DNA from 3 places in the Peribacillus suis genome. Region 2 is predicted to be linked to each of the others. Evidence: riboswitches for the same ligand, from Rfam matches in the RefSeq annotation. Region 2 holds a riboswitch; each other region holds the start of a gene.

Region 1 (10,295 bases), 1.2 Mb from region 2:
CGCTCCACGTTTCTTTTTTCAGCTTCATCATCCTGCGTCTAATCGCCTGCCTACCACGAAGCAATAAGACTTTATAATATGGCATTCATGTTCATCACTCATAACGATTCATAAGGTAGTCCTCCCATCCAAAGTAGGGATCTTAATTAGCCCAACGCTTCTTCAACATTCCATTCAACTTTTCAGATCCGAACAGCATGGCCATCACATAAGCCAGAGTAAAGTACGGAAATACATCAAGCGTAGTGTACGAAGCAATTAACCCTAGAAAGGGCGGCAAAAGGGTGGTCCCCGTGTATGCCACAGCCATTTGATATCCTATGATGGACGGTGAATGGGTTTTACCGAACCTGGCGGGGGTCTCATGAATCATGCAAGGATAAATGGGGGCCAAGCCCAATCCGACTATAATAAAACCGACAAGCGACATCGTAACCGGCAAGGGCAGGATAAGGAGTACCGTCCCAATAAGTGCTGCAATCTGTCCCAATCGGATCATCAGCTGATGGTTGGTGACCTTCAAAAGTATAAATCCTGTTATAAGCCGTCCTAGCATAATACCCGTATAGAAAAAAGAGACTCCTTGAGCGGCCAAAGCAGCTGACATTCCCTTGCTATTCACAAGATAGCTGCTTCCCCACAGTCCTAACGTTGATTCAACGCCGCAATAGAAAAAGAACGTGAACAATGCATACTTGACTCCTTTGATTTTAAGCGGCCTTTCCTTGGATACCCGTTCTTCCAAGTAATCCGGATTCACTGTGCTACCTTCATCGATTGGCACCCTCCGAGAGACTAGCTTCCATAATGGAAGGGTTAACACGAGTAAAAGGGCTAGGGTGAACTGGATATAGGAAATGGTTACATAACCAGCTCTCCATGTGCCTTGATTAGCCATATAATAAGACATCATGATGGGTCCTATGCTTGCCCCCACTCCCCAAAAGCAATGAAGCCAGTTCATATGATGGGCTTTATAATGCAACGCCACGTAGTTATTCAGCGCAGCGTCGATAGCTCCTGCACCCAGCCCCAAAGGGATCGCACAGATAATAAGCCAATCCAGAGAGGGAGAATAGGCAATGCCAAATAAGGCCACCGCTGTCAGGGCCACACTTATACACGTGACCTTTCCCGTCCCCAGTCGTTTATTTAGCCAGCCGCTAGCCAGGCTTGAGAAAATGGTCCCTGCTGCAACAATCATATAAAGTAAGCCCGCAGTCTCCAGTGGCTGGTCATAATCAGACTGCATGACCGGCCAGGCAGCACCCAGTAAGGAATCTGGAAGACCCAGGCTTATGAAAGCCAAGTAAATCATAACCAATAAGAGCATTGCCAAGGATACCACCCTACTTTCCATTCTCGACGAATAACTCACTACCATAACATTATACGGCGAGACAAGCCCACTATCCCTCTATTTTTCCACTATGAATTTCCAAATCCAAGTTTAGGTAACCTCCTTTTCATGAAAAAATGATCCACATAAAAAAGAGACTTCTCATTTTTATGAAAAAGTCTCGATCATTAATTATTCTTAGATCTCACCCTATTATTCAAGAACTCTATTCCTGTACCAAAATCACTTCATCGTGTCCGCAGTTGGGGCACTTCATAATATGCGGGCATTGTCCCTTTTGAAGGGATTCGGGAAAACCGTCATTTTTTTTCAATGTATCAATATCCATATAAGCACTGTAATCATCGGCATAATCCATCAATTTCCCTTGATCTTCAAGGTCACTGCTGCATTTAGGGCATTCCAAATGCATTTTTCTAAGACCATTGCATAGTGGACATAAAGACATGACCATTCCTCCTGTTCGATTTATCTAGTTTAAGTATTCGTTTATTCCATCATTTTAACACATTAAAACATCCTCCCTACATGCGAGGAAGGATGCTTACCTGTTGATTATTTATTGACCATGTTAGCAGGGTCAACCCATGCTTTGAATTCATCTTCCGTTAGGAATTCAAGTTTCAACGCCGCTTCTTTCAAAGTGGAGTTGTCTTTGAATGCAGTTTTCGCAATTTTAGCCGCTTTTTCATACCCGATATGTGGGTTCAATGCCGTTACGAGCATAAGAGAACGATCAACATTTTCTTTGATCTTATCTTCATTCGCTGTAATTCCTACCGCACAGTTATCATTGAAGGAATGAATGCCATCAGTCAATAATTTAACGGTTTGCAGGAAGTTGTATATGATGACCGGTTTGAAAACGTTCAATTCAAAGTTCCCTTGGCTTGCTGCAAAACCGATTGTAGCATCATTTCCGACAACTTGTGTCGCAATCATTGTCATTGCTTCACATTGGGTCGGATTCACTTTACCTGGCATGATGGAGCTGCCTGGCTCATTTTCAGGAATGGCGATTTCACCGATTCCGCTTCTTGGGCCACTTGCCAGCCATCTAACATCATTGGCAATCTTCATTAAATCAGCAGCCAACGCTTTAAGAGCACCGTGTGCATAAACAATTTCGTTATGGCTTGTTAAAGCATGGAACTTATTATCCGATGTGACAAATGAATGTCCTGTATCCGCTGCGATTTGTTTAGCAGAAAGTGCCGGGAATTCTTTTTTCGTATTGATTCCAGTCCCTACAGCCGTACCGCCCAATGCAAGGTTCAATAATTTTTGGCTACTTTCTTCGATCATCGCCAAATCTTTATCAAGCATTGCTTTCCAACCGGAGATTTCTTGGCCAAGAGTTAGTGGTGTCGCATCTTGAAGATGGGTACGTCCAATTTTCACGACATCCCAGAATTCTTTTTCTTTGGCTTCGAATGTGTCACGAAGCACTTTAATGGCCGGTACCAATTTTTCGGCAACTTCCATATAAGCTGCGATATGCATGGCTGTCGGGAATGTATCGTTAGAGCTTTGCGCTTTGTTAACATCATCATTCGGGTGAAGCATCTCAGTTTCGCCTTTTCCCTCTAACCATTTATTCCCTTTGTTTGCGACCACTTCATTCACGTTCATATTACTTTGTGTGCCGCTACCTGTTTGCCAGACGACAAGTGGGAAATGTTCGTCAAGCGTCCCTTCAAGGATTTCACCACAAATTTTAACGATGGCATCCTTCTTCACTTCTGAAAGATCGCCAAGTTCAAAGTTCACTTTTGCTGCCGCTTGTTTTACGTAAGCAAATGCATGAACTAATTCAATCGGCATTTTTTCATAACCGATTTTGAAGTTATTACGGCTTCTTTCCGTTTGTGCACCCCAGTACTTATCAGCAGGAACTTTTACTTCCCCCATTGTATCTCGTTCGATTCTATATTCCATGTGTTCTCCTCCTATATTCGCACTATCCACTGAGAAACAATATGTATATGTAATGAATAATGACGTTTTATATGATCCCCTATATATTGTACAAACTTTATTATTGTAAAGCAAAAAAAACGGAACACAAATGACCTATTCCTTCAGAAAAGTCCGTTTAATCTGAATCCGGTTCTATTACTCTGTTGAATTCGTAATTTTATAATGATAAATCTGATACATGTTCCATAATAGCTAGTCCCAAATAACCGTCTATTAGGAATGTCCTTGACAGAATCCTATATTTATAGTAAATTCAAAAGAAATTGAATAATCAAAACTCTTATCGAGAGAGGTAGAGGGAATGGCCCTATGACACCTCAGCAACCTTCATTTGTTTCAAACCAATGAAAAGGTGCTAATTCCACAAGTTTGTGTAACTTGGAAGATAAGAAGAATGACTCTATCCTACTTATTCAAGTCTTCTTCTTAAAGAAGACTTTTTTTATTTTATTTAACTAAAAGGAGCAGTGAAAATTATGTACAAAACAGAAACCTATCTTGCTCAGCTTGGAAACCGCAGTGAAACGGCGACAGGAACGGTCAATCCGCCCGTTTACTTCTCGACGGCTTTCCGTCACGAAGGAATTGGTCAATCAACAGGATTCGACTATACACGAACAGGAAACCCTACACGCCAGCTATTGGAGCAATCGATCGCCAAACTAGAACATGGCGATCAAGGATATGCATGCAGTTCGGGAATGGCTGCCATTGCCACCATCCTTTCCTTATTCAAATCAGGGGATGCATGGATCAGTAGCGAAGATTTATATGGCGGTACATATCGTTTATTAGAGCATGGCTTTAAAAAATGGGGGCTACAATGCGAATATGTCAATACATGTTGCCTGGAGGAAATTGAAAAAGCAATCACCCCTCAAACAAAGGCCATCTTTATTGAAACTCCCACAAACCCTCTTATGCAGCAAACGGACATTCCAGCCGTCGCCGCTCTTGCCAAACAATACAATTTACTATTGATTGTTGACAATACTTTTTACACGCCGATCATCCAACAGCCCCTCTTACTTGGTGCTGACATCGTGATTCACAGTGCAACGAAATATCTAGGTGGCCATAATGACGTGTTGGCCGGCTTGATTGTGGCAAAAGGCGCCGAGTTATGTGAGTCCCTTGCTTTCCACCATAATGGTATGGGAGCGGTCTTGAGCCCATTTGATTCGTGGTTGTTGATGCGCGGGATGAAAACCTTGGCACTGAGAATGGAACGTCATGAAAAGAACGCCAAGGTTATCGTTGATTATTTGACGGAACATGAAAGTGTAACGGATGTTCTCTATCCAGGTCGTGGCGGCATGATTTCATTCCGGGTCAATGATGAAGCGGTGGTCAACCCATTTTTACAGTCCCTTTCATTGATTTCATTTGCCGAAAGCCTTGGTGGCGTCGAAAGCTTCATCACGTATCCGGCGACACAGACACATGCCGATATGCCTCTTGAAGTTAGAACGGCAAATGGAGTTTGCAATCGACTCCTTCGATTCTCTGTCGGCATCGAGGACAGCGGAGATTTAATCGAAGACCTGCAGCAGGCATTTGCTCAAGTTAAAAAGGAGGCAATACGATGACAAACCAAGAATTCAGTTTTGAAACCAAATTACTACACAACCAACATAAATTCGATCCAACAACAGGTGGGGTGAGTGTTCCGATTCAGCATGCTTCCACCTTCCATCAAACCGACATTGATCAATTTGGCAAATACGATTACAGCCGGAGCGGGAATCCGACGCGAGAAGCACTGGAAGATATCATTGCGGAACTGGAAGAAGGCACGCGCGGATTCGCTTTTTCATCCGGGATGGCTGCCATTTCAACGGCTTTCCTCCTGCTTTCTGCCGGTGACCATATCGTCATCTCTGAAGATGTATATGGAGGCACATTCCGAATGGTAACAACCGTGCTGACCCGTTTTAACATCGAACATACCTTCGTGGATATGACGGATCTTGAGAGTGTAAAAGCGGCCATCCAGCCAAATACGCGAGCAATCTATATTGAAACGCCTTCCAATCCCTTGCTTAAAGTAACCGATATTAAAGCGGTATGTGATATCGCCAAAAGCATTGGCGCATTAAGCTTTGTAGACAATACATTCCTGACGCCTGCCCTCCAAAAGCCGTTAAACCTCGGGGCCGATATTGTCCTGCACAGTGCAACGAAATTTTTGTCTGGACATAGTGATGTCGTAGCAGGCCTTGCCGTCGTAAAAGACCCGGACCTTGCCGATAGACTTGGTTCCCTCCAAAACTCTTTTGGAGCGGTGCTCGGTGTTCAGGATGCCTGGCTTGTGATGAGAGGTCTGAAAACCCTATCCGTCCGGATGGAGCACTCTCAAAAAGGTGCTGAAAGAATTGCGGAATATTTAAAACAGCAACCGTTAGTGAAAAACGTGTATTACCCTGGTCTTTCCGACCACCCACAACACGGCATCCAGGAAAATCAAGCCAGGGGAGCAGGAGCTGTTCTATCATTCGAATTGGAAAGCGAAGAAATTTTTCGCTCGTTTGTAAACCATGTCGAGTTACCCGTGTTTGCTGTAAGCCTCGGGGCCGTCGAATCGATTCTATCTTACCCGGCTAAAATGTCCCATGCGGCCATGCCTGCAGAAGAAAGGGAAAAACGCGGCATCACGAACAGCTTGCTTCGCTTGTCCGTCGGTTTGGAAAATCCTGATGATTTGATCAGGGACTTTGATTTAGCCCTTAAGAAAAGTGCAGAAAGACAGGCCGTTTCTACTAAATAATCGGATTGAGCACTGAGCTATTGGTTAAATAACGAGAATAAGAAGAATGAGTTTGTAAAATACCGAGAATTTGTTTACAAGGAAATGTAATCTATATGAGCAAATGAGAAAGAAGAGGAGCAAATGCCCCTCTTCTTTCTCATCCTACATATTATGAATCTATCCAGCCATCCCCTTATTAGGTCCAGCCTGCAGTTCATACATTTGATAGTATTTCCCCTTTTGTTCCATCAACCCTTCGTGTGTCCCCTGTTCCACTATCCGCCCTTTATCCAATACGAGAATCTGGTCGGCATTCTTGATCGTGGATAATCGATGCGCGATGATGAAAGTCGTTCTTCCTTTTTTCAACACTTCCATGCCTTCTTGGATGATGGCTTCTGTTTCCGTATCGATGCTCGCCGTTGCTTCGTCCAATATCAAAATCGCCGGATCGAAGGCCAGGGCGCGAGCAAAGGAAATCAGCTGTCGTTGTCCCGAGGACAATGTCCCACCTTTTTCAATCACCGGTTCATCAAGCCCTAATGGCAAATGCCGCAACACTTTATCTCCACCAACATCCTTTAACGCTTTTTCTATGGTGGCCCTTGTGATCCTTTCCTGGCCTAGACTGATATTGGAAGCAATCGTTCCCGTGAATAAGTAAGGATCCTGAAGGACGATCCCCATATGTTCCCTTAAGGTTTGATGGGGGATATCCAAAATATCCTTTCCATCAATCTTAATGGTCCCCTCATTGCTGTCATAAAAACGGAACAGTAAATTCATGATGGAACTTTTCCCTGAACCAGTATGGCCCACCAATGCGACCGTTTCTCCCTGACTAGCTGAAAAGGATATGTCCTTTAAGACATATTCATTTTCCTTATAGCCAAACGATACATGTTCGAATGCCACATTGCCTTTATATCTGGGAATGTTTCGATCGCTGACCTGAATGCCCGGCTCATCCAACAGACTGAAAGCCCTCTCCCCCGCAACCAATGCCTGTTCCAGGTTCGCGAACTGATTGACGATTCCATGTAACGGATGAAGCAGTCGGCTGATCAAGTCGACGATGGCATACATCATCCCGAGTGAAACGGCTGAGGTCGCTGTAAGCGACATCCCGCCAAAATACCATACAAATGCGATGAGTGCGATAACCTTGATGACTCCAATCAAGTTTCCCCCCGTCAAGGAATTCAAATGAAGCATCTTGTTTTGATAAAAGTAATGATCTTGGTTCAAGGTTTCAAATGACTGTTTCGTTTCCTTTTCACGTCCGAATGCTTGAATGATATTCATTCCTGAAATCGATTCATTGATCATCCCATTGATATCACTGACTCGTTCCCGAATGATATGATTATATTTCGAGGCAAATTTACGATATACCTTCGTCCAGATAATAATGATGGGAACAAGTAGGAGACCCATGAGACCCGCACGTGCATCCAAAATGTATAAGGCAATGAGTACACCGATGATGTTGATCGTACTCGAAAAGAAATTGGCCAGGACGGTTACATATAATTCGCGGATGGCCTCTGTATCATTTGTGACCCTGGCAACGACCTTACCAGCAGGCATATTGTCAAAATAGCGGATTGGCAAACGGGAAATGTGGGTGAAAATATCATTTCTCATCCGCTGGATAATCCGGTTGGCGGCTTTCTGTAAATAAAAGCTCTGTCCGTATTGAAAGACGGAGGAAATGAGGACTAGACCGAAATAAAAAGCGACGAGTCCCAATATCCTTGGAATTTCCGGTTGATAAAACCCCATCAATTCCTGGGTTGATAAGGGTTCAAATGCCGACCTCGTTTCTTTTCCGCCTTTTTCAATGACTAATGTATTTCCATCTAAACTGCGGCGCCCATCCACCGGGACCGCTTTATCGACGAAGACGAATTGGCTACCGACCTGTAGCACCCGGACCTCTTTCCCTTTCTCTTCCCCTTTTGAAAAATAGGCATCCCTTTTGTACCAGTGATTTTCGTATTCCACGGCATCTTGCCCTTTTTCCGTTTCATGCCAAGATGATTCGATTCCCATTATATGAGAATCGATGATTTTTTTAGCGACGAATGGACCGCTTAAATCGGCGGCAACGGAAAGGGCCAGCATGATCAGTGCTCCGATGATTATTTTTTTGTAAAAGGAAGCATATTGAACGAGTTTTTTTACAACCTTCATGCCCCGACCTCCGTTCCTTCATTAACTTGTTGCCGCTCATATTGCTCCTTATACCAGCCTTCTTGCTTGAGTAAACTTGCATGTGTACCCTCTTCGATAATCGTCCCATTGTCGAGGACGATGATATGGTCCGCATGTTGAACGGCCGATAAGCGGTGGGTCGTGATGATTGTCGTTTTCCCCGCCCGTTCATTTTGGATATTTTTGATGATCGTCGTTTCCGTTTTAGCATCCACGGCTGAAAGGGAATCATCCAGGATCAGGATTTCCGGATTTTTAATCAAGGCTCTTGCTATCGATATCCGCTGTTTCTGTCCTCCTGATAGAGCGACCCCCTTTTCACCGACGAGCGTTTCAAGCCGGTTAGGTAGCATCGTTACATCCTTCTCGAAATCTGCAAGTCGGATTGCTTCTGCAAGCTCTTCTTCCGAGGCGTCCAGTTTTCCGAAGAGGATATTATCTTTCACGGACCTTGAAAATAAAAAGTGATCCTGTGGGACATACCCGATTTTGCCGCGGACATCCCCGAGTTCAAGCTGTTCAATCGGCATTCCCGCAAATACGACTTCCCCGCTTCCCAGTGGGTATTCCCTCAGCAATTGCTTCACGAACGTCGTTTTCCCGCTTCCTGTTTTACCGACAATCCCTAAAGTGCGGCCTTGTTCCAGTTGAACCGATATGTCAGACAGATTCACCACTTTTGAAGAAGGGTAGGTAAAACTCACTTGGTGAAACGCGATATCATCCCCGTTCAAAGATTGCCCGGGCTTCAATGGATTTTTCACATCGGCTTCATAGGAAAGGGTATCTTGAACACGGTCTAAAGATGCATTCCCCCTTTGCATGACATTGATCAATTCGCCTACGGCAATCATTGGCCAAATCAACATGCCTAGGTATACATTGAATGATACAAGGCCTCCAAGCGTGATGGCTTGTTGAAAAACAAGGTACGCTCCGTATCCAAGGCCGATTAAGTAACTAATGCCGATGATGATGGTGATCGTCGGATCGAAAAGGGCATCGATCTTTGCCACTGCCAGGTTTTTGCGATAAACATTCTCCGTCATCTCATCAAATCTCTTTTCATCTTCCCTTTCCTGGACGTATGCACGTATGACACGGACGCCGGAAATGGACTCCAACACTTTGTCATTCAGCTCACCAAATGCTGATTGTGCATCCGTAAATCGCTTATAAATTTTCTTCACATAAATCTGCATCATGAGGGCCATGATGGGTAGGGGCAGTATAGCCGCGATCGTTAGCTGCCAACTGACGGTCACGCCCATCATGATGACGACCATGAATGTGAAGACGACCGAGTCGACCAGTGTCAATATTCCGAAACCAGCCGTTTGCGAGATGGCTTTTAAATCATTGGTCGCCCTTGCCATCAGATCACCAGTACGGTTTTTCTCGTAAAAGGTCGGTGTCATCTTCAATAAATGCCCCATGAATCCTGACCTGATCTTCCTTTCGACCAAATTCCCGCCACCAAATAAAAGGTAACTCCATAAGTATCCAAATAAATAGCTGACACACATAAGAACAAGCAAATAAGTAACATACCGCACCAAGGCATCTTGGGTCATATTGCCATTGTTCATATCATCGATGGCATTCCCAATGAGCCGTGGGGGGATGACTTCCATTACATTTACCAAACATAAAAAGATAATAGCCAAGGTATACCGCCGCCACTGCTCTTTAAAGAACCAGCTCAGCTTCTTGAATATCGCAAACATGAATTCCTCCTCCTTATGTAGTCACCACCAAGGTTGATTGGCCACTATTTGGCTCTCCCGCTCGAAGCAGATATCCCAAAGCTTTGCCCCCCTTGACCTTCCTCCTCTTACACGTGTATACGGAAAGGATACTGGCCTGCCCACATGCTCTCTAAACAGGAAAAGCTCCCGCATCATTTAGCAGAAGCTTTCAATATGCGTAAGAAAACGCATCAAAAAGCAGGCCGCGAATATCCACAACCTGCGCACATGCTATCCAAAG
Region 2 (10,295 bases):
CTGCACGAAAAGGTGATATAAATGCCGTTAATACGAATTGACCACTGTCCACGAAGAGCTTGGATACCTCTCCAATCCGTCTAATATTTTCTGTGCGATCTTTTTCTGAGAAGCCTAAATCCTTGTTAAGTCCATGACGGATATTATCCCCATCCAAAACATAATTTCGGATATTCCGATTATACAACTCTTTTGCAACAGCATTGGCGATCGTTGATTTCCCAGAACCTGAAAGCCCGGTAAACCATATCACCGTGCTCTCATGACCGTTTTGCTTCCGTCTAAGTTCCTTCGTTACCGATGCATCATGCCAAGTTACATTAGTACTTTTACTCATGAGGATCCTCCTTCTAAAACTTACAATAATTAGTTATATACCTCGTTCTTCTTAAGCCCTTCTATCAATACTTCGATTACTTCTTTGCGGCTGAAAGTGGCTGGTGGAATTTCCCCATTCCGTAACATTTCCCTAACCTTCGTCCCAGAAAGGATGACGTGATCTTCTTTACCATGCGGACATGTTTTTGCAGAAGCCATATTCCCACATGTTTTACAATAGAAGCTATGTTCAAAGAATAATAATGTTATCCCTAACTCATCAGAAGTGAAGTTCCCGAAGATCTTTTGTGCGTCATACGTACCGTAATAATCGCCCACACCTGCATGGTCGCGTCCGACAATGAAGTGAGTACATCCGTAGTTTTTACGAACCATTGCATGAAAAATCGCTTCTCTAGGTCCTGCATATCGCATGGCTGCTGGGAATACCGCAAGTGAGACACGGTCCTTTGGATAATACTTTTCAAGTAATACTTTATAGCTTTCCATCCGAACGTCAGCAGGAATGTCATCGGACTTCGTGGCACCAACTAATGGGTTTAAGAATAATCCATCCACTATCTCCAATGCTGTTTTTTGAATATATTCATGGGCACGGTGAACGGGGTTTCTTGTTTGGAAACCGACAACCGTTTTCCACCCTTTTTCTTCAAATGTTTTTCGGGTATCAACTGGGTCTAAATAATGATCCTCGAATAATGGACGCTCGATCCGTTTAATAAGCTTGATTTTACCACCTACATATACATCGCCACGATTATATAGATTTTTTACACCTGGGTGATTCTCATCATCCGTTTGATAAACTAAAGTTGCCTCCACTTGCTTATCAGGTGTAAATATATCGGAAACGGCAAGGACTCCATAAGTTTGGCCCTCATGAGTTAACTTTACTTCTTCTCCGATTGTAAGAGCGTTTGCCACATCAGCGGAAAGTGGTAATGTAATAGGAATACTCCAGACATGCCCGCTGCTAAGCCTCATATCCTTTACTACTGTTTGATAGTCTTCTTTTGAAAAGAATCCCTCAATGGGGCTGTATGCTCCAGTCCCTATAAGTTCCAAGTCGCTTAATGAGATTTCATCAATTTCAACGGATTGTTCTATTTTAGTTAAATCATAGTCTGGTTCAAAGCGATTGATTAATGTTCCTCCGTGCGGCAAGCTAATGGTCATGCTGATTTCCCCCTGAATTTTTTATAATTATGATAAATGTAATCCGCATTCTGTTTTTTGGGCACCTTGCCATCGTCCTGAACGAAGATCATCAGCATTAATGGCAGGTGCTGTACATATTTTACAGCCAATACTTGGATATCCATTATCATGAAGCACATTATATGGTAAGCCATTTTTATGCGCATAACGCCATACATCTTTCCATGTCCAATGAATGAGCGGACAAATTTTGATAGATTTGAATTTGTTGTCCTTGTTTATATATTCAGTCAATGCACGGGTTTCCGATTGCTCCCTGCGCAGTCCCGAGAGCCAAGCCGTCGCTGTTGATAATACTTCAGTGAGCGGCGTAATTTTGCGGATGTTACAGCATTGATTTGAGTCATGAAGCCATAATTCATCACCAAATTCAGCGGCTTGTTCTTCCAATGTCATTTCCGGTTTCTTCATTACAATGGAAAGCCGTGGGTAACGATTTTTCACTTGTTCGATTAATTGGTAAGTCTCAGCGAAATGAACATCCGTATCCAAGAATACGATTTTGGCGGAAGGATTAACCTTTGCCAGCAAATCTGTCAGTACAATTCCTTCAATCCCAAAACTACAGGCATAAATGAGTTTATCTCCGTACTCTGAATTTGCCCATTCCAATACTTCTAACGCGCCTTTTGTATCGCTATCTTCCGGGAACGAAGGTAATGTCGCTGTATCAATATTTTCATAGTCCACTAGCTCTGCCAACTCTATACCCCCTTTTAAGAATCACCCTATGGTACAGCAGATATCTTTGAAAGCCTTTGAAACACCATTTCTTATAATGAAAAAGGCGGCTTTAACCAATAGTTTCCTATTTATATCAGCTAAATCCACCTCTAGTTTTCTAGTCAGCAGTCCATTTATTTAATTCTCAATTTTTCGTTTCTTTCCATTTGTATAACCTTACCGTCCTGAACGATAAGGGTTATGGATCCATATTTCATAGTTTTTAGCATTTCTTGCAGCCTTTCAAATATTTCCCCCAGCTGATTTTCCTTTTCCAAGGCTATTCCTCCTTTAAGAAAACTCGTCGACTAGCTTGTCGTAAGATGATCAGCTTGTAAATGAATTCCCCCAAATTAATAAAATCAATCAGAAAAATCCTTCCATGCCAAGATGGAAAGATTGATAAGGTAATCTTATTTACCTTATCTTCCAAAATGATGACATTTTGTTGGATGTAGCACCTTGCATTCATGATGCAGGTTGCTGGACTTCAAAGGGCCAAATCCCTCCGTCGCTCTTGATAAGTTTTATTATTTTAAATATTAACACATATCAAATCATTGTCAATGGAGTTTTCATATAAATTAACTTGGTTTAATATTTTGGTTTAACTTCAATTATTATACACAAATAGTTCAAGTTTGTTACAGTGATTTGTTAAGCCAGTAAAAAAGGTTCATTCATCCTGAACAAGCTTGAATAAACCTTTAAAGTAGCCTATAACTTAACTCGTTGATGGGAAGGGTCAAGATAAAAAGAAGAAATCATCAATTTCTTCTTTTTTGTATGGCTTCTACAAATTCCTTTACTTGACTCTTTGTACGATCAAGTAATTCCACTTCCTTAATCGGATGTTTTGGATTCTGCTTATCGATTTCTTTATCCACAAAGTATAACCCCTGCATCGGTTCCCCTTTTAATATTGATATAAGAGGTTTCAGCGCATAATCTATAGCCAATAAATGCCTGTTGCTTCCCCCAACCATTATGGGCAAAACTGGCTTATCCTTAAACGCGCCCTCGGGTAATAAATCAATTAGAGCTTTCAACACTCCTGTATAAGATGCCTTATAGACAGGTGAACCAATAATGATACCATTAGCTTGCTTAATCTTTTCTGAAAGTCTTAGAATATCCTCGCTATCATAACGACCTTGGAATAAGTCGTTTGCAGAAAACTCGGTAATAGAATGATAGTTCGTTGTAAATCCTTCTTTTTCCACCAACGTTTGGATATATTTTAATGAAATATCTGTTCTTGATGGTATAGCAGGGCTGCCTGATAAAATTATAATTTCGCTCATATCTATTCCTCCTGTATGTAAAATCTGCAAAGGATCTGGGTCCTTTCCAGTTAAGCAACTTCAATTAATTATCTTAATTATCAGAAAAATAAAAGTCAAGTAACTTAATTGGAATTTATATTTTTGAAACACTAATAAGAATCGTATTATGCCATTGACTAAAAATCCTGCCCCGTTAGGGCAGGATTTTTAGAGCTTTTCAACTCTATTGATTGAGTCTTTCACCATTTTTAAAAAAAGTTGTATAAATCGTTGATCACCGGTCAGTTCTGGATGAAACGAACTGACAAGAACCTGTTCTTGTCTAGCCGCCACTACTTTCCCGTCATAATTTGCTAATATCTCCACATCTTCACCTACGCCAACGGCAAAAGGTGCTCTGATAAAGACACCCATGAAAGGTTCTTCCATTCCTTTAACTATAAGGGGTGCTTGAAAACTTTCCCTCTGACGACCAAAACCATTTCTATTCACTGTAATATTGATAAAACCAAGATGGGGATGTTCCAAACTAACCATTTCCTTTGCCACTAATACCATCCCTGCGCAAGTACCGAAAATCGGTTTTTTTTGTTCGAAAAATGCCGTAATCGGCTCCATGAAACCATAATGGTCCATTAGTTTTCTCATAGTGGTGCTTTCTCCACCCGGAATGATTAGGCCATCGATATCCTTTAACTGTTCTGGGTTCTTAACTAATATCGCATGCTCACCGGCTTCCTTGATTTGGTTCATATGTTCATCTACAGCACCCTGCAAACCTAAAACACCTATGGTTACCATGTTTACCATCCACGCTCCTGCATTCTCTCAGCTGGGGCCAACTTAGAAATATCAATTCCTTTCATCGCGCTTCCCAATTCTTTAGACAACTTGCCTATTAAATCATAATCGGTGAAGTATGTAGTTGCTTGTACGATGGCAGCAGCGAATTTATCGGGATTTTCCGATTTGAAGATTCCTGAGCCCACAAATACACCGTCTGCCCCAAGTTCCATCATCAGGGCGGCATCTGCAGGAGTCGCAATTCCACCTGCTGCAAAGTTTACTACAGGTAATTTCCCTGTGCGCCGGATTTCCTTCAGAACTTCATAAGAAGCACCAATACTTTTTGCTTCAGTCATTAATTCATCCTCGCTCAGCATGCATACTTTACGAATTTGAGATTGAACTTTTCTCATATGCCGTACAGCTTCCACAATGTTCCCTGTCCCAGGTTCTCCCTTCGTCCGAAGCATCGAGGCCCCTTCGCCGATACGTCGGGAGGCTTCCCCTAAATCCCGGCAACCACATACAAAAGGTACTATATAATCGCTTTTCAAAATATGATATTCTTCATCGGCCGGAGTCAGTACTTCACTTTCATCAATGTAATCCACTCCCATGGATTCCAAGATTCTCGCTTCCACAATATGACCGATCCTTGCTTTAGCCATCACTGGGATCGAAACAGCTTTCATCACTTCCTCCACGATCCTTGGGTCGGCCATCCTTGCCACACCGCCTGCAGCACGAATATCTGATGGTACCCTCTCAAGAGCCATGACAGCCACCGCCCCCGCCGCTTCAGCAATTCTTGCTTGCTCTGCATTTATGACATCCATGATTACGCCACCCTTTTGCATCTGCGCCATTCCTCTTTTAACTGTATCGGTTCCTACAAGCTTTTCCATTCTTCTTCCCCCTAATATTTGCATAATTAAGATTTGTTCATTAGTATAAGAAATAGTTGACCACATTGAAAGTGTCAGTTTTAATGAAAATGATAGGGTCAGATAGAAACCACGAAAAGGGCGGTAAAAAAATGGATATGCTAGCATGTAATTTAAACCGTATGGATGAAGTGCCATTATATGAACAGTTATATTCACACATAAAAACGGAAATTGTAAATGGGCGGCTCCCTTTTGGTACAAAGTTGCCTTCAAAACGGAAACTAGCCGAATTTCTCCACATCAGTCAAAATACTGTCGAGACAGCATATGAGCAATTATGTGCTGAAGGCTATGTTGAAGTCATCCCACGAAAAGGGTATTACATTCAAACTTCCGAGGATTTGGAATACACACAACCTGTGAATGCCCCAGTCGAAAAGACGGTCAATAACAAGAATGATTTCCTGTTTCATTTTCACCCCAGCCAGATAGATACAGAAAACTTTCCTTTTGAAAAATGGCGTAAATATACAAAAAACACTATAGACATATCAAATCAAGAACTCCTTTTACTAGGAGACCCTCAAGGCGAATATGAGTTACGTTGTGAAATTGCCCATTACCTGTACCATTCTCGCGGAGTCCGGTGTGTGCCCGAGCAAATCATTATCGGTGCAGGGCTGGAGATTATACTGCAACAGCTGATACTACTGTTTGATAAAAAAACAGTATATGGTGTCGAAGACCCCGGATACCATTTAATTTTGCGGCTTCTGAAAGGCTATCCAAATGATGTGTATCCACTAGAAGTGGATGAAGAAGGCGTGAAGGTGGATAGAATCGATCAATCCAATATTGACGTCCTTTATATAACCCCTTCTCATCACTTTCCCTATGGAACGGTTTTGTCCGTTAACCGACGTAGTCGCTTGTTGAACTGGGCTCAAGAGACGGAAAACCGCTATATCATTGAAGACGATTATGATAGTGAATTTCGTTATAGTGGAAAAACGATTCCCTCTCTACAAAGTTTGGATGCTGGTGATAAAGTGATTTATTTAGGATCATTTTCTAAATCATTGATTCCTTCTATTAGGGTCAGCTATATGGTTTTGCCTCTCGCTTTACTAGAAAAACATAAAGAGGAATTATCTTTTTACCATTCAACTGTCTCCCGAATCGATCAACATATTTTGACACAGTTTATGAGAGAAGGAGATTTCGAGAAACATTTAAACCGAATGAGAAAAGTTTATCGTAGAAAGTTGGAAAAGGTTTTGGAACTATTTAAACCCCATCATCAGCAGATAACGATAATTGGCGAGCGATCAGGACTTCACATCGTCCTCATCGTTAAAAATGGTATGAATGAAGAGGATCTTATCCTAAGAGCTTCAAATGCTAATATTAAGATTTACGGACTATCTTCCTATAGCATTCAACATAAGAAAGAAAGTCCACCCAAAATCATTCTTGGTTTTGCAGGAATTCCTGAGAAGGAACTGGAAAAAGCCATTCAACTATTGCTGGTTTCATGGGGATTCGACACAAAAAAAGAAGTTCAGAATGGTTACTGAACTTCTTTTTTTGTTACATTCTTGTTAAGTATCTTTCCATCATTTCTTTCGGGACCATACTTCCCCCTGTAGCCCATATGATGTGCGTGGACTGATTTAACCTTCCTGTCAATCCTTCCTTAATGATATACTTTTCTCCTTCTTCCCTACTGAATATTTGAACCGGTCCATATGCTCCTGCCAGGGCTGATGGCTCTAAATAATAAGCTTCCGTTTTAGCCATCATTCGAAGGAAGTCAAATAATCTCTCGTCCCCAATCGTGAAACTTCCACTCAACATAGAGTCCATCATATTCGAAACCAACTTGGAGGGTCTACCGACTGCCAGGCCATCTGCTTCCGTTTTATTATCCACCCCAAAATCCTGTACGGAAACTTTTTCATGAAGTCCTGTTGCCAACCCGAGCGTCATACATGGTGAATGGGTTGGCTCTGCGAAAAAGCAATGAACATTTTTTTGAAAGGCCAGTTTAAGCCCATACGTTATCCCTCCTGGGCCTCCACCCACACCACAAGGTAAGTACACGAACAGAGGATGTTCTTCGTCAACTATAATCGACTTTTCATTCAATTGCTCTTTTAGCCGTGTTGCGGCCGTTGCATAACCAAAAAGTAAATCGACTGAATTTTCATCATCAATAAAATGACAACTGGGATCGAGAGAGGCCTGTCTGCGCCCCTCCTCAACGGCTTTACTGTAGTCCTCTTCATATTCCTTTACGATGACACCGAGCGACCTGAGTTTATCCTTTTTCCACCGCTTGGCATCAGCTGACATATGAACGGTTACCTTAAACCCAAGGTGGGCACTTATTATCCCAATGCTTAAACCTAGATTCCCTGTCGACCCGACAGCAATGGAATAGTGTGAAAATAACTCTTTATATTCATCACTGGCCAATAATTCATAGTTATCGGTTTCTTTAAACCCCCCATCTTTCATCGCTATTTCTTCCGCCCGTTTTAATACCTCATATATGCCACCTCGAGCCTTGATGGAACCGGAGATCGGTAAATGACTGTCACACTTAAGCAGTAGTTTACCTGGGATGGCAATTTCATAGATTTTTTCCATTCGACTCTTCATGGAAGCTATTTCGACTAATGGAGATTCAATGATTCCATTCATGGGTTTTGTTTCCGGAAAGGCTATGGCAATATACGGAGCAAACCTATTCAATCTTTCTTCTGCCTCTTTCACCTTTGCTGCTTGAACAATTGGATGATCAAACATGCTTGTGTAGTTCGGATTTAACCAGAAAGTTTCTTCAGTGTCCATTAGTTGTTTAAGTAATGGATTTTCCTTCCATTTTTTTATCAGTCCCGCAACTGTATGTTCTTTCATGACACCCCTCCAAATAATGAATGTTATAGAGTTTTTATTGATTGGTAAGCTGAACCTTAATCCTTCCTCTTACACTATTAATAAACCAAATTTCCTCAGCAGTAACCAATTCTTCCTTTTTTATGACCCTTTCCTGGATTTCTTTCCTCTTTAATAGTTCTCGACGAAAAGTTCCTGCAAGCAAGCCTGATTCCAAAGGGGGAGTGATGAGTTCCCCATTGATTTTCACGACAATGTTTCCGTTCGTGAACTCCGTGACATCCCCTTTTTCATTCCAGAGCAATACGTCATGAAAGTCAGGATACCTTCTTTTAAATTCATCATAAACGCCTCGATTCGTAGTTTTATGATGAAGAAAAGGATTTTCACTATGAATCGGACTTTCGGCTACGATAACTGATATTTCCGGATTTACCCCATCAATTATTTGCCCAGAGACACTAATTTCCCCATTTTCCGAAACTAGCACACGAATCTTTTCTAACGTGTCGGTATGTATGGAGGCGTATTCTATCAGTTGATTTCTAAGCGTCTTTTCAGGGAGCCTGAAGCCAAAATAATCTGCAGATTGCATCACTCTTTCAATATGTTCCTCCAATAAAGAATATTCGCCATTCTCAAGCCTGATTGACTCTAAAAGCTGGTAAGCCGGGTGCTCTTCCGTCAATAGTTTTGCTTTCAAGAAGGCTTCCTCGTATTCTTCCAAAGAAGCCGAGTCCCAAGTGATTCCCCCTCCGACTCCATATGCAGCCTGACCAGTTTCCTTATCAATTACTACTGTCCGTATCGGTACATTGAAAACTGCTTCCCGATTAGGATTGATGTAGCCAATGGCGCCACAATATATTTCACGCGGTGAATTCTCAAGTTCAGCGATGATTTCCATTGTTTTAATTTTCGGTGCACCCGTTATCGATCCACATGGGAAAAGTGCCTTGAATAAATCAATAATAGTCGTTTCCGGCTTCGTACTTGCAGTGATTGTCGATGTCATTTGCCAAACTGTCGGATATTTTTCGATTTCCTTAAGCTTAGATACCTTAACAGTCCCTTTTTCCGATACCATCCCCATGTCATTTCTAAGCAAATCGACAATCATTAAATTTTCGGCTTGATTTTTTTCGGAATTGGCTAACCATTTGGCATTCTCCAAATCTCTCTCTCTATTTCCAGCCCGCTTTACTGTCCCCTTCATGGGACGGGTGATTAATTGTCCATCTTCCCATCGAAAGAATAACTCTGGAGAAGCGGAAAGAATCCGATATGTTCCCAGATTTAAATAAGCACTATAGTTGGAACGTTGAGCTCTTACAAGGCGATTATAAAATGCATAGTCATCCCCTTCAAACTTCGATCGTAACCGCATTGTGTAATTCACCTGATAGCTGTTACCTCTCTCTATCTCTTCTTTAATCCTTTGAAATCCAGCATGATAGGATTTAGAATCGGTTTCGGAATCCCAATCGGCCATATGAAAGGCACCCAACGTTTCTTCTATGAATTCTCCCGGACTTTCAAAAATCCCAAACCATAATAAAGGCATGTTTCCACCCTCTTTTACTTTCAAACAGTTATTAAAGGCTGGGGCGGCTTCATAAGAAACATAACCTGCTACATAATATCCTTCATCAATCGCTTTCTGTACTTCATCGAATTTGATTAACACTTCTTCAATCGAATGGGCAATCAGAATCTTTTTCGGCTTATTAAAATACATGGGCTTTTTATGTCCATATTTATCTGTAAAATGAAACAATAATGATATTGGAACTTCCTGGGTCATGTTTTGCTCCTTCAGTTTTAGTGAATAAAGATATCCCGTTTCCAGTTTTAAAAAAGAGCTTGCAGTGTTTCTGCAAGCTCTTTTAACCCTCATTTCATTCCAGTGACCTCGGCAACGATTTCATAAGAACGAAGTCGAGCTCCGTGATCATAAATCGCCGAGTTTATAATCATTTCATCCGCCTGTGTTTCATCAAGGAAAGCCTGTAATTGTTCCTTGACTTGTTCCGGATTCCCGATGATCGATGCGTTCAATTGCTTCATGACGATCGCTTTTTCGTATTCGGTCCAGAGCCCCTCCATCGAATCGACCGGCGGCGCCATTTGGCCAGGGGTATTCCGAATTAAATTT
Region 3 (10,295 bases), 180 kb from region 2:
TAATCGTGGCTTTTACAAAGTTCTCGAAATTGATTAATGATTCCATTCCAGGTTCCATAAAGGACGCCATTTCTGTTGGTCTTGGTTTATTTTTGCTGTTAATCGGTTTGGAAAAGGGTGGGATTATTACAAGGGGTTCTTCATCGCTTCTTGGACTTGGTCATTTGAGTGACCCATCTGTTCTAGCAACGATTTTGACATTTTTACTTGCCATTGCTTTATTTATTAAAAATGTCCCAGGAAACTTTATGATCACGATCATCATAGGTAGCTGTATAGCTTACTTTTTTGGCACGATTGAAATCTTGAATATCCACTTTTCCGGTTTGGATACAGCCTCTTATAGTGAACTCTTTTTTTCACTGACATTTATCGAGGTGGGGCGAATTGAATTTTGGATAAGTGTTTTTGCGATGACCATGGTACTGATCTTTGAAAACATTGGTCTTGTACACGGACATGTGAACAGCATCGAACGTCCGGAGGCTTATAAGAAGTCTCTACAGGCAACGAGTGTCTCCGTTCTTCTTTCTGGCCCTATCGGTTCCAGTCCGACGGTAGCCACTGTTGAGACCGCTGCAGGCATCGCCTCAGGGGGCAGGACCGGTTTAACATCAGTCATCACGGGGTTCTTGTTTCTTCTGTCACTTTTATTTATTCCGGTAATTAAGGTGATTCCGGATAGTGCCATTGCGCCAATTTTAATCATTATCGGCATGCTCATGCTTGAAAATATTAAGAAAATGGACTTTAGCGATTATACAGAAAGCATCCCCGCACTTTTAATCATTACCTTCATTCCATTTACCTACAGTATTGCAGATGGAATGGCTTTCGGGTTTATTCTATACCCATTCCTGAAAGTGGTCACAGGTAAGGCGAAAGAAGTTTCAGGTCCAATGTATGTTAGCGCTATATTGTTTATTATCTATTTTATAATAGGTTAATATGAATTGAAGAGTCTGTGGAGTGGGTAGAATTGCCTCCACAGGCTTTTTATTATATGGCAACTCGGCTTTCTTGATGGAATATTCGCTTAATTGGAATTTTCCCGATGACATGTTCGAACTTATAATGCTATGATAAAGAATATTTAAAATAAATGAACAGCATTGAGGATGTGACAGGATGTTAATTGAAGGTTTTAAAATTCATGGATCGGGCAATGATTTTTTAATTATTGATGAATTAACAACAACTCTGACCTTTACAGAGGCAGAACGCGAAAAATTAGCGAAGGTCCTTTGCAATAGAGAAAAGCTGGGAGCGGATGGCATTCTATTTGTCATGAAAAGTGAGCATGCAGATGCCAGAATGCGGGTATTTAATGCAGATGGATCAGAAGCATCCATGTGTGGTAATGGACTTCGGTGTGTGGCCAGGTATACGAATGACGTTTTAGGGCTTGATAAAATGACTGTTGAGACGATGAAAGTGAACTTACTCGTCGAAAAAACGGATGATATTTATGCGGGAATTCCAACATTCAAAGTGGAAATTTCTCCGGTCAGCTTTAAGGTCAAGGATCTTCCGCTTGCAATAGAAAAGGATCAGTTGTTAAATGAATTGCTCCCTGAGTTGCATGATTCCCTCCTATTTTCGGCATTGGCTGTCCCAAATCCACACTTGATCACCTTAGTGGATAGCGATGTATTGCAAAGTAATTTACAGGAAGAGCTTGCCACGAAAGTGAACCAACCGAATGACCTGTTTCCGGATGGGGTCAATGTCAGTTTTGTAAAAGAACTGACACCTGGGAGCATTTATGTTCGTACCTTCGAAAGAGGTGTAGGCTTCACGAATGCTTGTGGAACCGCGATGTCGGCTTCAAGTCTGGTTACTTGCTCGATTGGACTTAATTCGCTTGAACAGGAAATTTCCGTTTATAACAACGGTGGAAAAGTGAAATGTATCGTTCACCATGATGAAGAGAGTAATGCGTATTCCATTGACCTGATTGGAAATGCAACCTATGAGTTCAAAGCGTTGCTTGAAATAGACATCGATCAGCCAGAGGTTTTCACAGTGCTTGAAAAACATGAATATGAAGAGGAAACAAAATTATATGCAAAGATGCAGGATGAAGTACAAAGCTTTTTGAAAACGAAATGGTAAGGGACAAAAGGCAGTCAAATCAGTAAATTATTATAAAAAAAGAAAAACAGGTGAAGAAAAACGATTCGTTTTTCTTCACCTGTTTTATTTTTTGGACTTATAAGGCCCCTTTTGTTGTTTAAGGAAGGATAAAACCTCTAGAAATGCTGGGCCGTTATCAATCTGCCTGTAATTCTTGAAGGGGCAGCCCAACCTTTTGATCCTGTTAGGTACAGTTTCCACTGTATAATCTTCCAGTCTAAGGTTTTCATTCACTTCTTCCCATGATAAGGGGGTGGCTACCCCGGCGAAATGATTTCCACGAGGGGAATAAGGGACGATAATGGTTTTCCCTTCACTATGTTGGACAAAATCGAGATAAAGTCGATTTTTTCGATTTTTCTTCATTCTCTCTAAGGTAAAGTCATTTGGAAAGGAGCTTATTAAGTATTGACCAAGAAAATCAGTGAAAATATGTGTCTCTTTATAAGTAAAAGTATCTTCCGGTAGTGGAATATGAATCTGTAATCCCTTATTTCCTGAAGTTTTTACGAATGCTTCTATATGTAATGGAAGCAAGACTTTCTTTATTTCAAGAGCGGCATGAATCGCCAAGTTAAAATACTCAATCGAGGGAGGGTCAAGATCCAATACAATTTCATCTGGTTTAGTAGAGCCAGCTTTCTGAAATGGTGCATGGAACTCCAAGGCAAGTTGGTTGCCAAACCAAAGCAATGTTTCCAGTTCATTACAAAGCATGTACTCAATGTCTTCATTCAGGAACGTTTGAATCGATGCGGGTGCATACTCTGGCTTATTTTTTTGAAAAAAACGTTCAGGGTTCATTGCGCCATGAGGGTAACGAATGGTTGTCAGAAGTTTGTCGGCTAGAAAAGGCAAGAAATGAGATGACACCTCCCGTAAATATTGGAGGTATTCAACTTTTATCACCTTTCTATCCTTAAATGCCCAAATCGGTTTATCTGGGGATGTTATATGGACCGACTCCGGAAAAGTAAATTGACTGATAAGGAACCTCTCCCAAGTACATTCACTTGGTATCGTTTGCAACAGCCACTGGGAAAACTGAGGCTCCCGTAATTCATTTTCTTCATGAACATGCAGAAATTGCACTTCGATACAAATGGAAGGATGGAGGTAAAAGAACTTCGCATTCTCTTCGACGGCATTTTTTTTAATCAATTCGTGTAAAATGGTTTTATCCTGGGCACTCATGCCATTTTTGACGCTCCCAATCGGGGTAATTACACCGTCTTTATAAACGGAAATTGAAATATATCCGTTTTCTTTATGAAGAGCGGTGATAAAGCAGGGGAATACCCTCCAATTTTTCACCTTGATCCAGGAGGTTGACCGTTTTTCGTGCCATATGCTGTTGATGTTCTTGGCTACAATCCCTTCCCCATCCATGAGAATGACCTTGTTCATCGCTTCATTTGCAGTATCATAGTTTCCAATCAGTTGGATTGAGCTTTCTTCATGGATGCTGGGATTTTCTGGTAAATGAAGTTTCTTTCCTAAGCCCTTCAACATAGCTTTCCGTTCCGACAAGTTTTGTTTGGTAATGTCTTTTCCATTTAAGGTTAGTAAGTCAAACACTATGAATCGGCATGGGGAGAGGGTGGAAGCCTCGGATATCAATGTTTGGTTTCTCAAACGTCCACGCCACTGTATCTCGGAAAAGTCTGCCTTGGCTTCATTGGTTAGCCAAACTAGTTCTCCATCTAGTTGAAGGGGAAGTATACCTTCGAGGTTCAAGGTTTCTAGGAATTCACCGATTTCCGGAAAAAGAGGCAGCAACTCTTTTCCGTTCCGGCTCGTCAGCTTTGCCACTTTACTTTCTTCAATCGTTAAAATGGCCCGAAAGCCATCATATTTGACTTCATATATCCATTCCTTAGAACAAGGAGCTTCTGGATGATAGGTGGGCAACATTGGTTTTATCACTTTTTTCCCTCCGTTCATTGCGTTTATTAGTATTTTCCCCATAAAATCTTAATTTTAAGAGTTGAGATATAATTTTTTTGAAAGAAATGGGAATGATAATAACAGTGAATCAATTAATCAACGATGAGGTGAGGAATTTGCATACAATATGGAAAGGCAGCATTTCTTTTGGTTTGGTGAATATCCCGATAAAGCTTCATGCGGCAACGGAAGATAAGGATATATCCTTACGAACTTTGCATAAGGAATGCCATTCACCGATAAAATATGAAAAGGTTTGTCCAGTTTGCCAGAAAGAAGTAGGCAAGGATGATATTGTTCGTGCGTTTGAGTATACAAAAGGAAAGTTTGTTGTCCTAGAAGACAATGAACTTGAGCAATTAAAAAAACAAAATGAAGATAAGGCAGTGGAAATCATTGATTTTGTTAAAATAGAGGAAATTGATCCAATCTATTTCAACCGAAGCTATTATATGTCTCCAAACGATGGCGGTACAAAAGCCTATTCTCTTTTGAGGGAAGCACTCTTGGAGTCAGGCAAGGTTGGTCTCGCTAAAATCATCATTCGTTCCAAAGAACAAATGGCTATCCTTCGGATCGTGGATAACACATTGTTGATGGAAACCATTCATTACCCTGATGAGGTTCGTTCTGCAACCGACGTTCCTAATATTCCTGCTAATGATGCCATTGCAAAAAAAGAAATCGATACGGCCATATTATTAATTGATCAGTTGACATCGACGTTTGATCCGACTAAATACAAAGATGATTATCGAACAGCTTTGCTTGAATTGATTGAATCAAAGAAAACTGGCGAGAAAACCATTACAGCAAAATCTAAAGAACCCGTGGCCAATAATGTGACGGATTTAATGGCAGCTTTACAAGCGTCCATTGACAGGACGAAGCCGGAGAAAATGGTTGTAAAGAAAAAGACGACACGCAAAAGAGCGGAGCCTAAAAAGAAACAAGCGTAAAAAAAGCCTGAGCGAAGTCATATCGCTTAGGCTTTTTTTGTTTTATCCTAGAGGTAGTGTGGTAAATGAGGGAAAAGGTGGTGTCCGAGAATGCATAACTTTTTTAGCATACATATTTCAAAAAAACTTCTTTATATTGCCATGATGGCTGGTTTAATCCTAGTTTATTTTTTCATTTTTATTGAAATTGTGGAAGAACTGAAGGAAGGGGAGTTAATCGAATTTGATAAAATCCTTATCAATTTCATCCAAGTGCCCTTTAGTGAACAATTTATCAGCTTTGTGACTACGCTCACATTTTTTGGGTCGGTGACATGGATAGTCGTACTAATTGGTATATTTGCCTTGATTTTGGCCTTATACAGAAGAAAACAGCTTGCTTTATACTTAATAATCACTTCAGCAATGGGTGGGGTATTTAATTGGGGGCTAAAATATCTTTTTCAAAGGGAAAGACCCGATATCGCTCCATTATTATCCGTTTCCGGATATAGTTTTCCTAGTGGTCACTCTATGGCTTCGGTTATCGTTTACGGAAGCATTGCAGTTGTATGTTTACGAATCGTCAAAAGTAAATATATGAACGGCATTATATGGTTTTTGGCTTTTTTGGCTTCATTGGTCATTGGATGGAGCCGCATTTATCTAGGGGTGCATTACCCGAGCGATGTTGTGGCAGGTTTTGTTGCCGGAGCTGCTTGGCTAACGATATCGGCATGGCTGTTACGATACCTGGAATACAAGGGGCGAAAAAATAGAAGCTAAGGGGAAAATGAAGGCATAAGAAAATCACCAAAATTATCAAAAAAGTGGTGCACTGTGAGGAAAGTAATGATCGCACCTATAAATTTTCATTAAAAGAAGATCTCCTGTTCAATTTGGTAGTTACTTGTTAGGTATAAATAATTAGTAAGGATACAGTTTTCCACCCTTTTTAAAAGGAGACAAAAAAATTCGCCCCCTAAAGAGCGACAATGAGGAAATTAATCGTGAATCAACATATAGGCGACGGATTGTCTTTTTCGACTATATATTGTGTTCGTATTCTATCATAATTAATTTGGAAATAGCAACTAAATTACTAAAACAAAGGGATTATTTTTATATCATTCTCTTTTCACATCGAATTTTATACCTAGTAAAGAGGTTATTGCTTTTTTTTTGGTATAATCAAATAATTGAATAGATTGAATATAAAGAATGTTTCTTTATTGCAATCTGGAAATTTAAAAGAAATGGAAGATGTCCAATGGAAAATCGTAAAATCATGTCTCTTCAAATTGGGATGCCAAAAGAGGAGGAGCTTTCGGGGGTAAAGATCAAAACGGCAATGGATAAGAAGGCCATCGACTATATCACCGTAACAAAATCAGGGATTGATAGGGATGGAGTGGGTAACAGAAAGTTCCATGGAGGGCCTGACCGTGCTCTATGTTTTTATCCCTTTGAGCATTATGATTTATGGAATCGAACATTCAATAAGCAGCTTTCCATCCCTGCATTTGGGGAGAATTTGACGATTGCTGGAATGACTGAACGTCAAACGTTTATAGGCGATATCTATAGCATTGGCGGGACCGTTATTCAGATTACACAGGGGCGTATTCCTTGCTCGACCATCTCCCACTTTAACAAAGAGCCAGAGTTTTTGAAATTGGTGATGGACACTAATCTAACTGGCTATTTTGCTAGGGTTATACAAGAAGGGGTAATTGGCCAACAAGATGATATCGTGTTATTGGATCGGCTTCAAGATAAGGTTACGGTACTTTATGCAACGGATGTCATCCTTCATAAGCGTGATGGGGAGGAGGGGGCAATGTCCTTGCTTTCCATTGAATCCTTGTCGGAAGAATGGGGAGCCTTGCTTTCTAAAAGGATGTATCGTTAAAAAGTCTGAAGAAAATGAAAAAATGATAAATATACTCTTGAAATTATCAGATGATTCATGTAAATTAAATATAAATAAATTTTGAAATGTTTAGAAAATTAAACTTAATAAATCTTATCGAGAGAGGTGAAGGGACTGGCCCGATGAAACCTCAGCAACCAGCCTAGGCAAAGGTGCTAAATCCAGCAAGCAGAGCTTGATAGATGAGGAGAATGTTTCGAAAAAAGCCTTCTTCTTTGAGAAGGTTTTTTTTCTTTACTCTCACACTCATAGAAACTGACAAAAACCATAGTGTTTTTAAGAGAGGGTGTACTAATTGGATTTTCGTAGTGAATTGAAAGAAAGAATGCTAGTTGGAGACGGCGCGATGGGTACGTTGTTGTACTCCTATGGAATCGATCAATGTTATGAGGAAATAAATTGCACCAATCCTGATAAAATTGAGTCTATACATAGGGCCTATTTAGAAGCGGGTGCAGATATTCTGCAAACCAATACATATGGTGCCAATTTCAATAAATTGAAACGGTATGGGCTGGAGGAAGAAGTCAGTCGGATCAATCGCCAAGGAGTCAGCATTGCTAAACAAGTAGCGAAAGGGAAGGCTTATGTTTTTGGTACAATTGGGGCCCAGCGTAGTATACGTAAATCGGATTTAAGTATAGAAGAAATAAAACGGGGTTTTCGAGAACAATTATACAGTTTGCTTCTGGAAGATCCCGATGGAATTCTTCTTGAAACATTCTATGATTTTGAAGAGCTTGAAACGGTACTTCAAATTGCTAAAAAGGAAACGGACCTGCCGATTATTGCAAATGTATCGATGCATGAACTTGGAAATCTTCAAAATGGATTTCATTTGAATGAAGCTTTTCAAAAGCTAGAGTACCTAGGTGCAGATGTGGTTGGGGTGAATTGCCGTCTGGGCCCCCATCATATGATAAGGGCACTGGAAGAAGTGAAATTGCCTATGCAGACGTCGATTGCCATCTATCCTAATGCAAGTCTTCCAGATTATGTGGATGGGAGACTGGTCTATAAAGCGGAACCAGAATATTTCGGTTCAAGTGCACTCGAATTACGAAAACAAGGAGCAACCATTATAGGGGGTTGCTGTGGTACGACACCACTACATATACAAGCTGTGAACGAAATGATTGGCACTTTAGCGCCAGTCAAGGAAAAAATTACGAAAGCTCGACATATAGAAATTATTGAAGTGAATAACCAAAAACAAGAATTAGCTCTTCATGAAAAGGCAAAAACGGATAGAACGATCCTAGTTGAGCTTGATCCACCGAAAAAGTTAGGAATCGAAACGTTTATGGCAGGAGCTGAAGCCTTGAAAAAAGCTGGGGTGGATTCCATTACTTTAGCTGATAATTCACTTGCTTCACCAAGGATATCGAATTCGACCTTAGCCAATTTATTAAAGGCTGAATTAGGGGTGAATCCGATGGTCCATATTACGTGCAGGGACCGAAATCTTATTGGATTGCAATCCCATTTAATGGGGTTGCATACAGTCGGGCTGGATGAAGTTTTAGTTATCACTGGTGATCCTTCTAAGATTGGTGATTTCCCGGGGGCAACGTCTGTCTATGATTTATCTTCATTCGATTTGATAAGTCTGGTTAAGCAATTCAATGAGGGCTACTCCTATTCCGGACAAAGTCTAGGGAAACGGGCTAATTTCAAGATTTCCGCAGCTTTTAATCCAAATGTGAAATATCTCGATAAGGCTGTTCAGAGAATGGAAAAGAAAATCGCTTGCGGTGCTCATTCGTTTTTGACACAGCCAGTTTATTCAGTAGAACAAATAGAAGAAGTCTATCAGGCGACAAAACATTTGGAAACACCGATTTTCATGGGGATAATGCCCCTTACCAGTACGAGGAATGCCGAATTCATCCATAATGAAATACCGGGGATTAAATTACCTGACAGTGTACGGAAAGCAATGGCCTCAGCGGGAGCTGATCCAGTAAAATCAAGGATTGAAGCTATAAATATAGCAAGGGAATTGGTAGACGCAGCCCAAGAGAGGTTCAAGGGAATTTACTTAATAACGCCTTTCTTACGCTATGAAATGACAGCGGAACTTACTACATATATTAAGGATCATGATCGTAAACAAACATCTGAGGTGGCAGGACATGAGTAAAAGGGAAATTAATGTGCAATTACAATCAAAGATTCTTCTTCTTGATGGAGCAATGGGCACCATGATTCAAGCTGAAGATTTAACGGCCGAGGATTTCGGTGGAGAACAATACGAAGGGTGTAATGAGTATTTATCGTTAACCCGTCCTGAAATCATTCAAACCATCCATGAAAAATATTTAGCGGCAGGTGCCGATATTATAGAGACTAATACCTTTGGTGCCACAAGCTTAGTGTTGGAAGAATATCAATTAAGCACGCTTGCATATGAACTTAATAAAGTATCGGCAGAGCTTGCCGTAAAAGCATGTGAAAAATATTCAAGTGATAATTGGCCCAGGTATGTAGCGGGTTCCATGGGACCAACGACAAAAACTTTATCTGTTACAGGTGGAACGACTTTCGATATATTGACCGATTCATATGAGGAACAGGCACTTGGCCTTATAGACGGTGGGGTAGACTTATTACTCGTGGAAACCTGTCAAGATATGCTCAATGTAAAGGCGGCCTTTTCTGGAATTAGATCGGCCATCGCTAAAACTGGCAAGGAAGTACCGATAATGATTTCAGGAACAATCGAGCCGATGGGAACGACGTTAGCCGGTCAGTCCATAGAGGCATTTTATTTATCGGTAGAGCATATGAACCCTCTGGCTGTCGGTTTGAACTGTGCGACAGGCCCAGAGTTTATGATTGACCATATCCGTACTCTAGCAGATCTATCCGACAATGCGATTAGCTGTTATCCAAATGCAGGATTGCCTGATGAGGAGGGGCATTACCATGAATCTCCCACTTCCCTAGCCGAGAAAATGAAACAATTTGCAGAAAAAGGCTGGGTCAATATCATTGGTGGCTGTTGTGGTACCACTCCTGAACACATTAAAGAGCTCTCAAGAGTACTTAAAGATATTCAACCACGGAAATTACCTGAGGCTGCACATGGTCATGCCGTATCTGGCATCGAGCCGCTTATTTATGACGACTCAATGCGACCCCTGTTTGTCGGAGAGCGAACGAATGTCATTGGATCTCGTAAATTCAAGGAATTGATTCGTGCTAAGAAATACGAACCAGCAGCGGAGATTGCCCGGGCACAAGTTAAGAAAGGTGCGCATGTCATTGATATCTGTCTGGCAGACCCTGATGGAGATGAGTTCGGTGACATGAAAGAATTCATTGAAGAGGTCGTCAAA

What was found. A riboswitch is a leader RNA that binds a small molecule or an ion and turns the genes downstream of it on or off. The one in region 2 is predicted to bind S-adenosylmethionine.
Region 1: linked by a shared signal. The riboswitch ahead of AC503W_RS04710 (methionine biosynthesis PLP-dependent protein) and the one ahead of AC503W_RS10325 (YezD family protein) in region 2 are both predicted to bind S-adenosylmethionine.
Region 3: linked by a shared signal. The riboswitch ahead of AC503W_RS11135 (bifunctional homocysteine S-methyltransferase/methylenetetrahydrofolate reductase) and the one ahead of AC503W_RS10325 (YezD family protein) in region 2 are both predicted to bind S-adenosylmethionine.

Annotation. Positions count from the first base shown of each region.
Region 1 covers NZ_CM182019.1:951,905-962,199, reverse strand. Annotated here, with positions in the region: gene AC503W_RS04730 (hypothetical protein) at 1-85, opposite strand, end outside; gene AC503W_RS04725 (MFS transporter) at 143-1,339, opposite strand; gene AC503W_RS04720 (hypothetical protein) at 1,566-1,808, opposite strand; gene fumC (class II fumarate hydratase) at 1,916-3,298, opposite strand; SAM riboswitch class I at 3,618-3,732, shown strand; gene AC503W_RS04710 (methionine biosynthesis PLP-dependent protein) at 3,817-4,929, shown strand; gene metC (cystathionine beta-lyase) at 4,926-6,107, shown strand; gene AC503W_RS04700 (ABC transporter ATP-binding protein) at 6,267-8,285, opposite strand; gene AC503W_RS04695 (ABC transporter ATP-binding protein) at 8,282-10,033, opposite strand.
Region 2 covers NZ_CM182019.1:2,121,688-2,131,982, forward strand. Annotated here, with positions in the region: gene cysC (adenylyl-sulfate kinase) at 1-337, opposite strand, end outside; gene sat (sulfate adenylyltransferase) at 367-1,515, opposite strand; gene AC503W_RS10320 (phosphoadenylyl-sulfate reductase) at 1,543-2,247, opposite strand; gene AC503W_RS10325 (YezD family protein) at 2,415-2,531, opposite strand; SAM riboswitch class I at 2,700-2,807, opposite strand; gene ssuE (NADPH-dependent FMN reductase) at 3,048-3,584, opposite strand; gene pdxT (pyridoxal 5'-phosphate synthase glutaminase subunit PdxT) at 3,774-4,367, opposite strand; gene pdxS (pyridoxal 5'-phosphate synthase lyase subunit PdxS) at 4,370-5,257, opposite strand; gene pdxR (MocR-like pyridoxine biosynthesis transcription factor PdxR) at 5,389-6,816, shown strand; gene dsdA (D-serine ammonia-lyase) at 6,830-8,161, opposite strand; gene pabB (aminodeoxychorismate synthase component I) at 8,196-9,944, opposite strand; gene AC503W_RS10360 (LLM class flavin-dependent oxidoreductase) at 10,034-10,295, opposite strand, start outside.
Region 3 covers NZ_CM182019.1:2,298,608-2,308,902, reverse strand. Annotated here, with positions in the region: gene AC503W_RS11165 (NCS2 family permease) at 1-947, shown strand, start outside; gene dapF (diaminopimelate epimerase) at 1,129-2,115, shown strand; gene ligD (DNA ligase D) at 2,200-4,062, opposite strand; gene ku (non-homologous end joining protein Ku) at 4,200-5,042, shown strand; gene AC503W_RS11145 (phosphatase PAP2 family protein) at 5,133-5,807, shown strand; gene AC503W_RS11140 (MOSC domain-containing protein) at 6,292-6,933, shown strand; SAM riboswitch class I at 7,045-7,143, shown strand; gene AC503W_RS11135 (bifunctional homocysteine S-methyltransferase/methylenetetrahydrofolate reductase) at 7,250-9,097, shown strand; gene metH (methionine synthase) at 9,090-10,295, shown strand, end outside.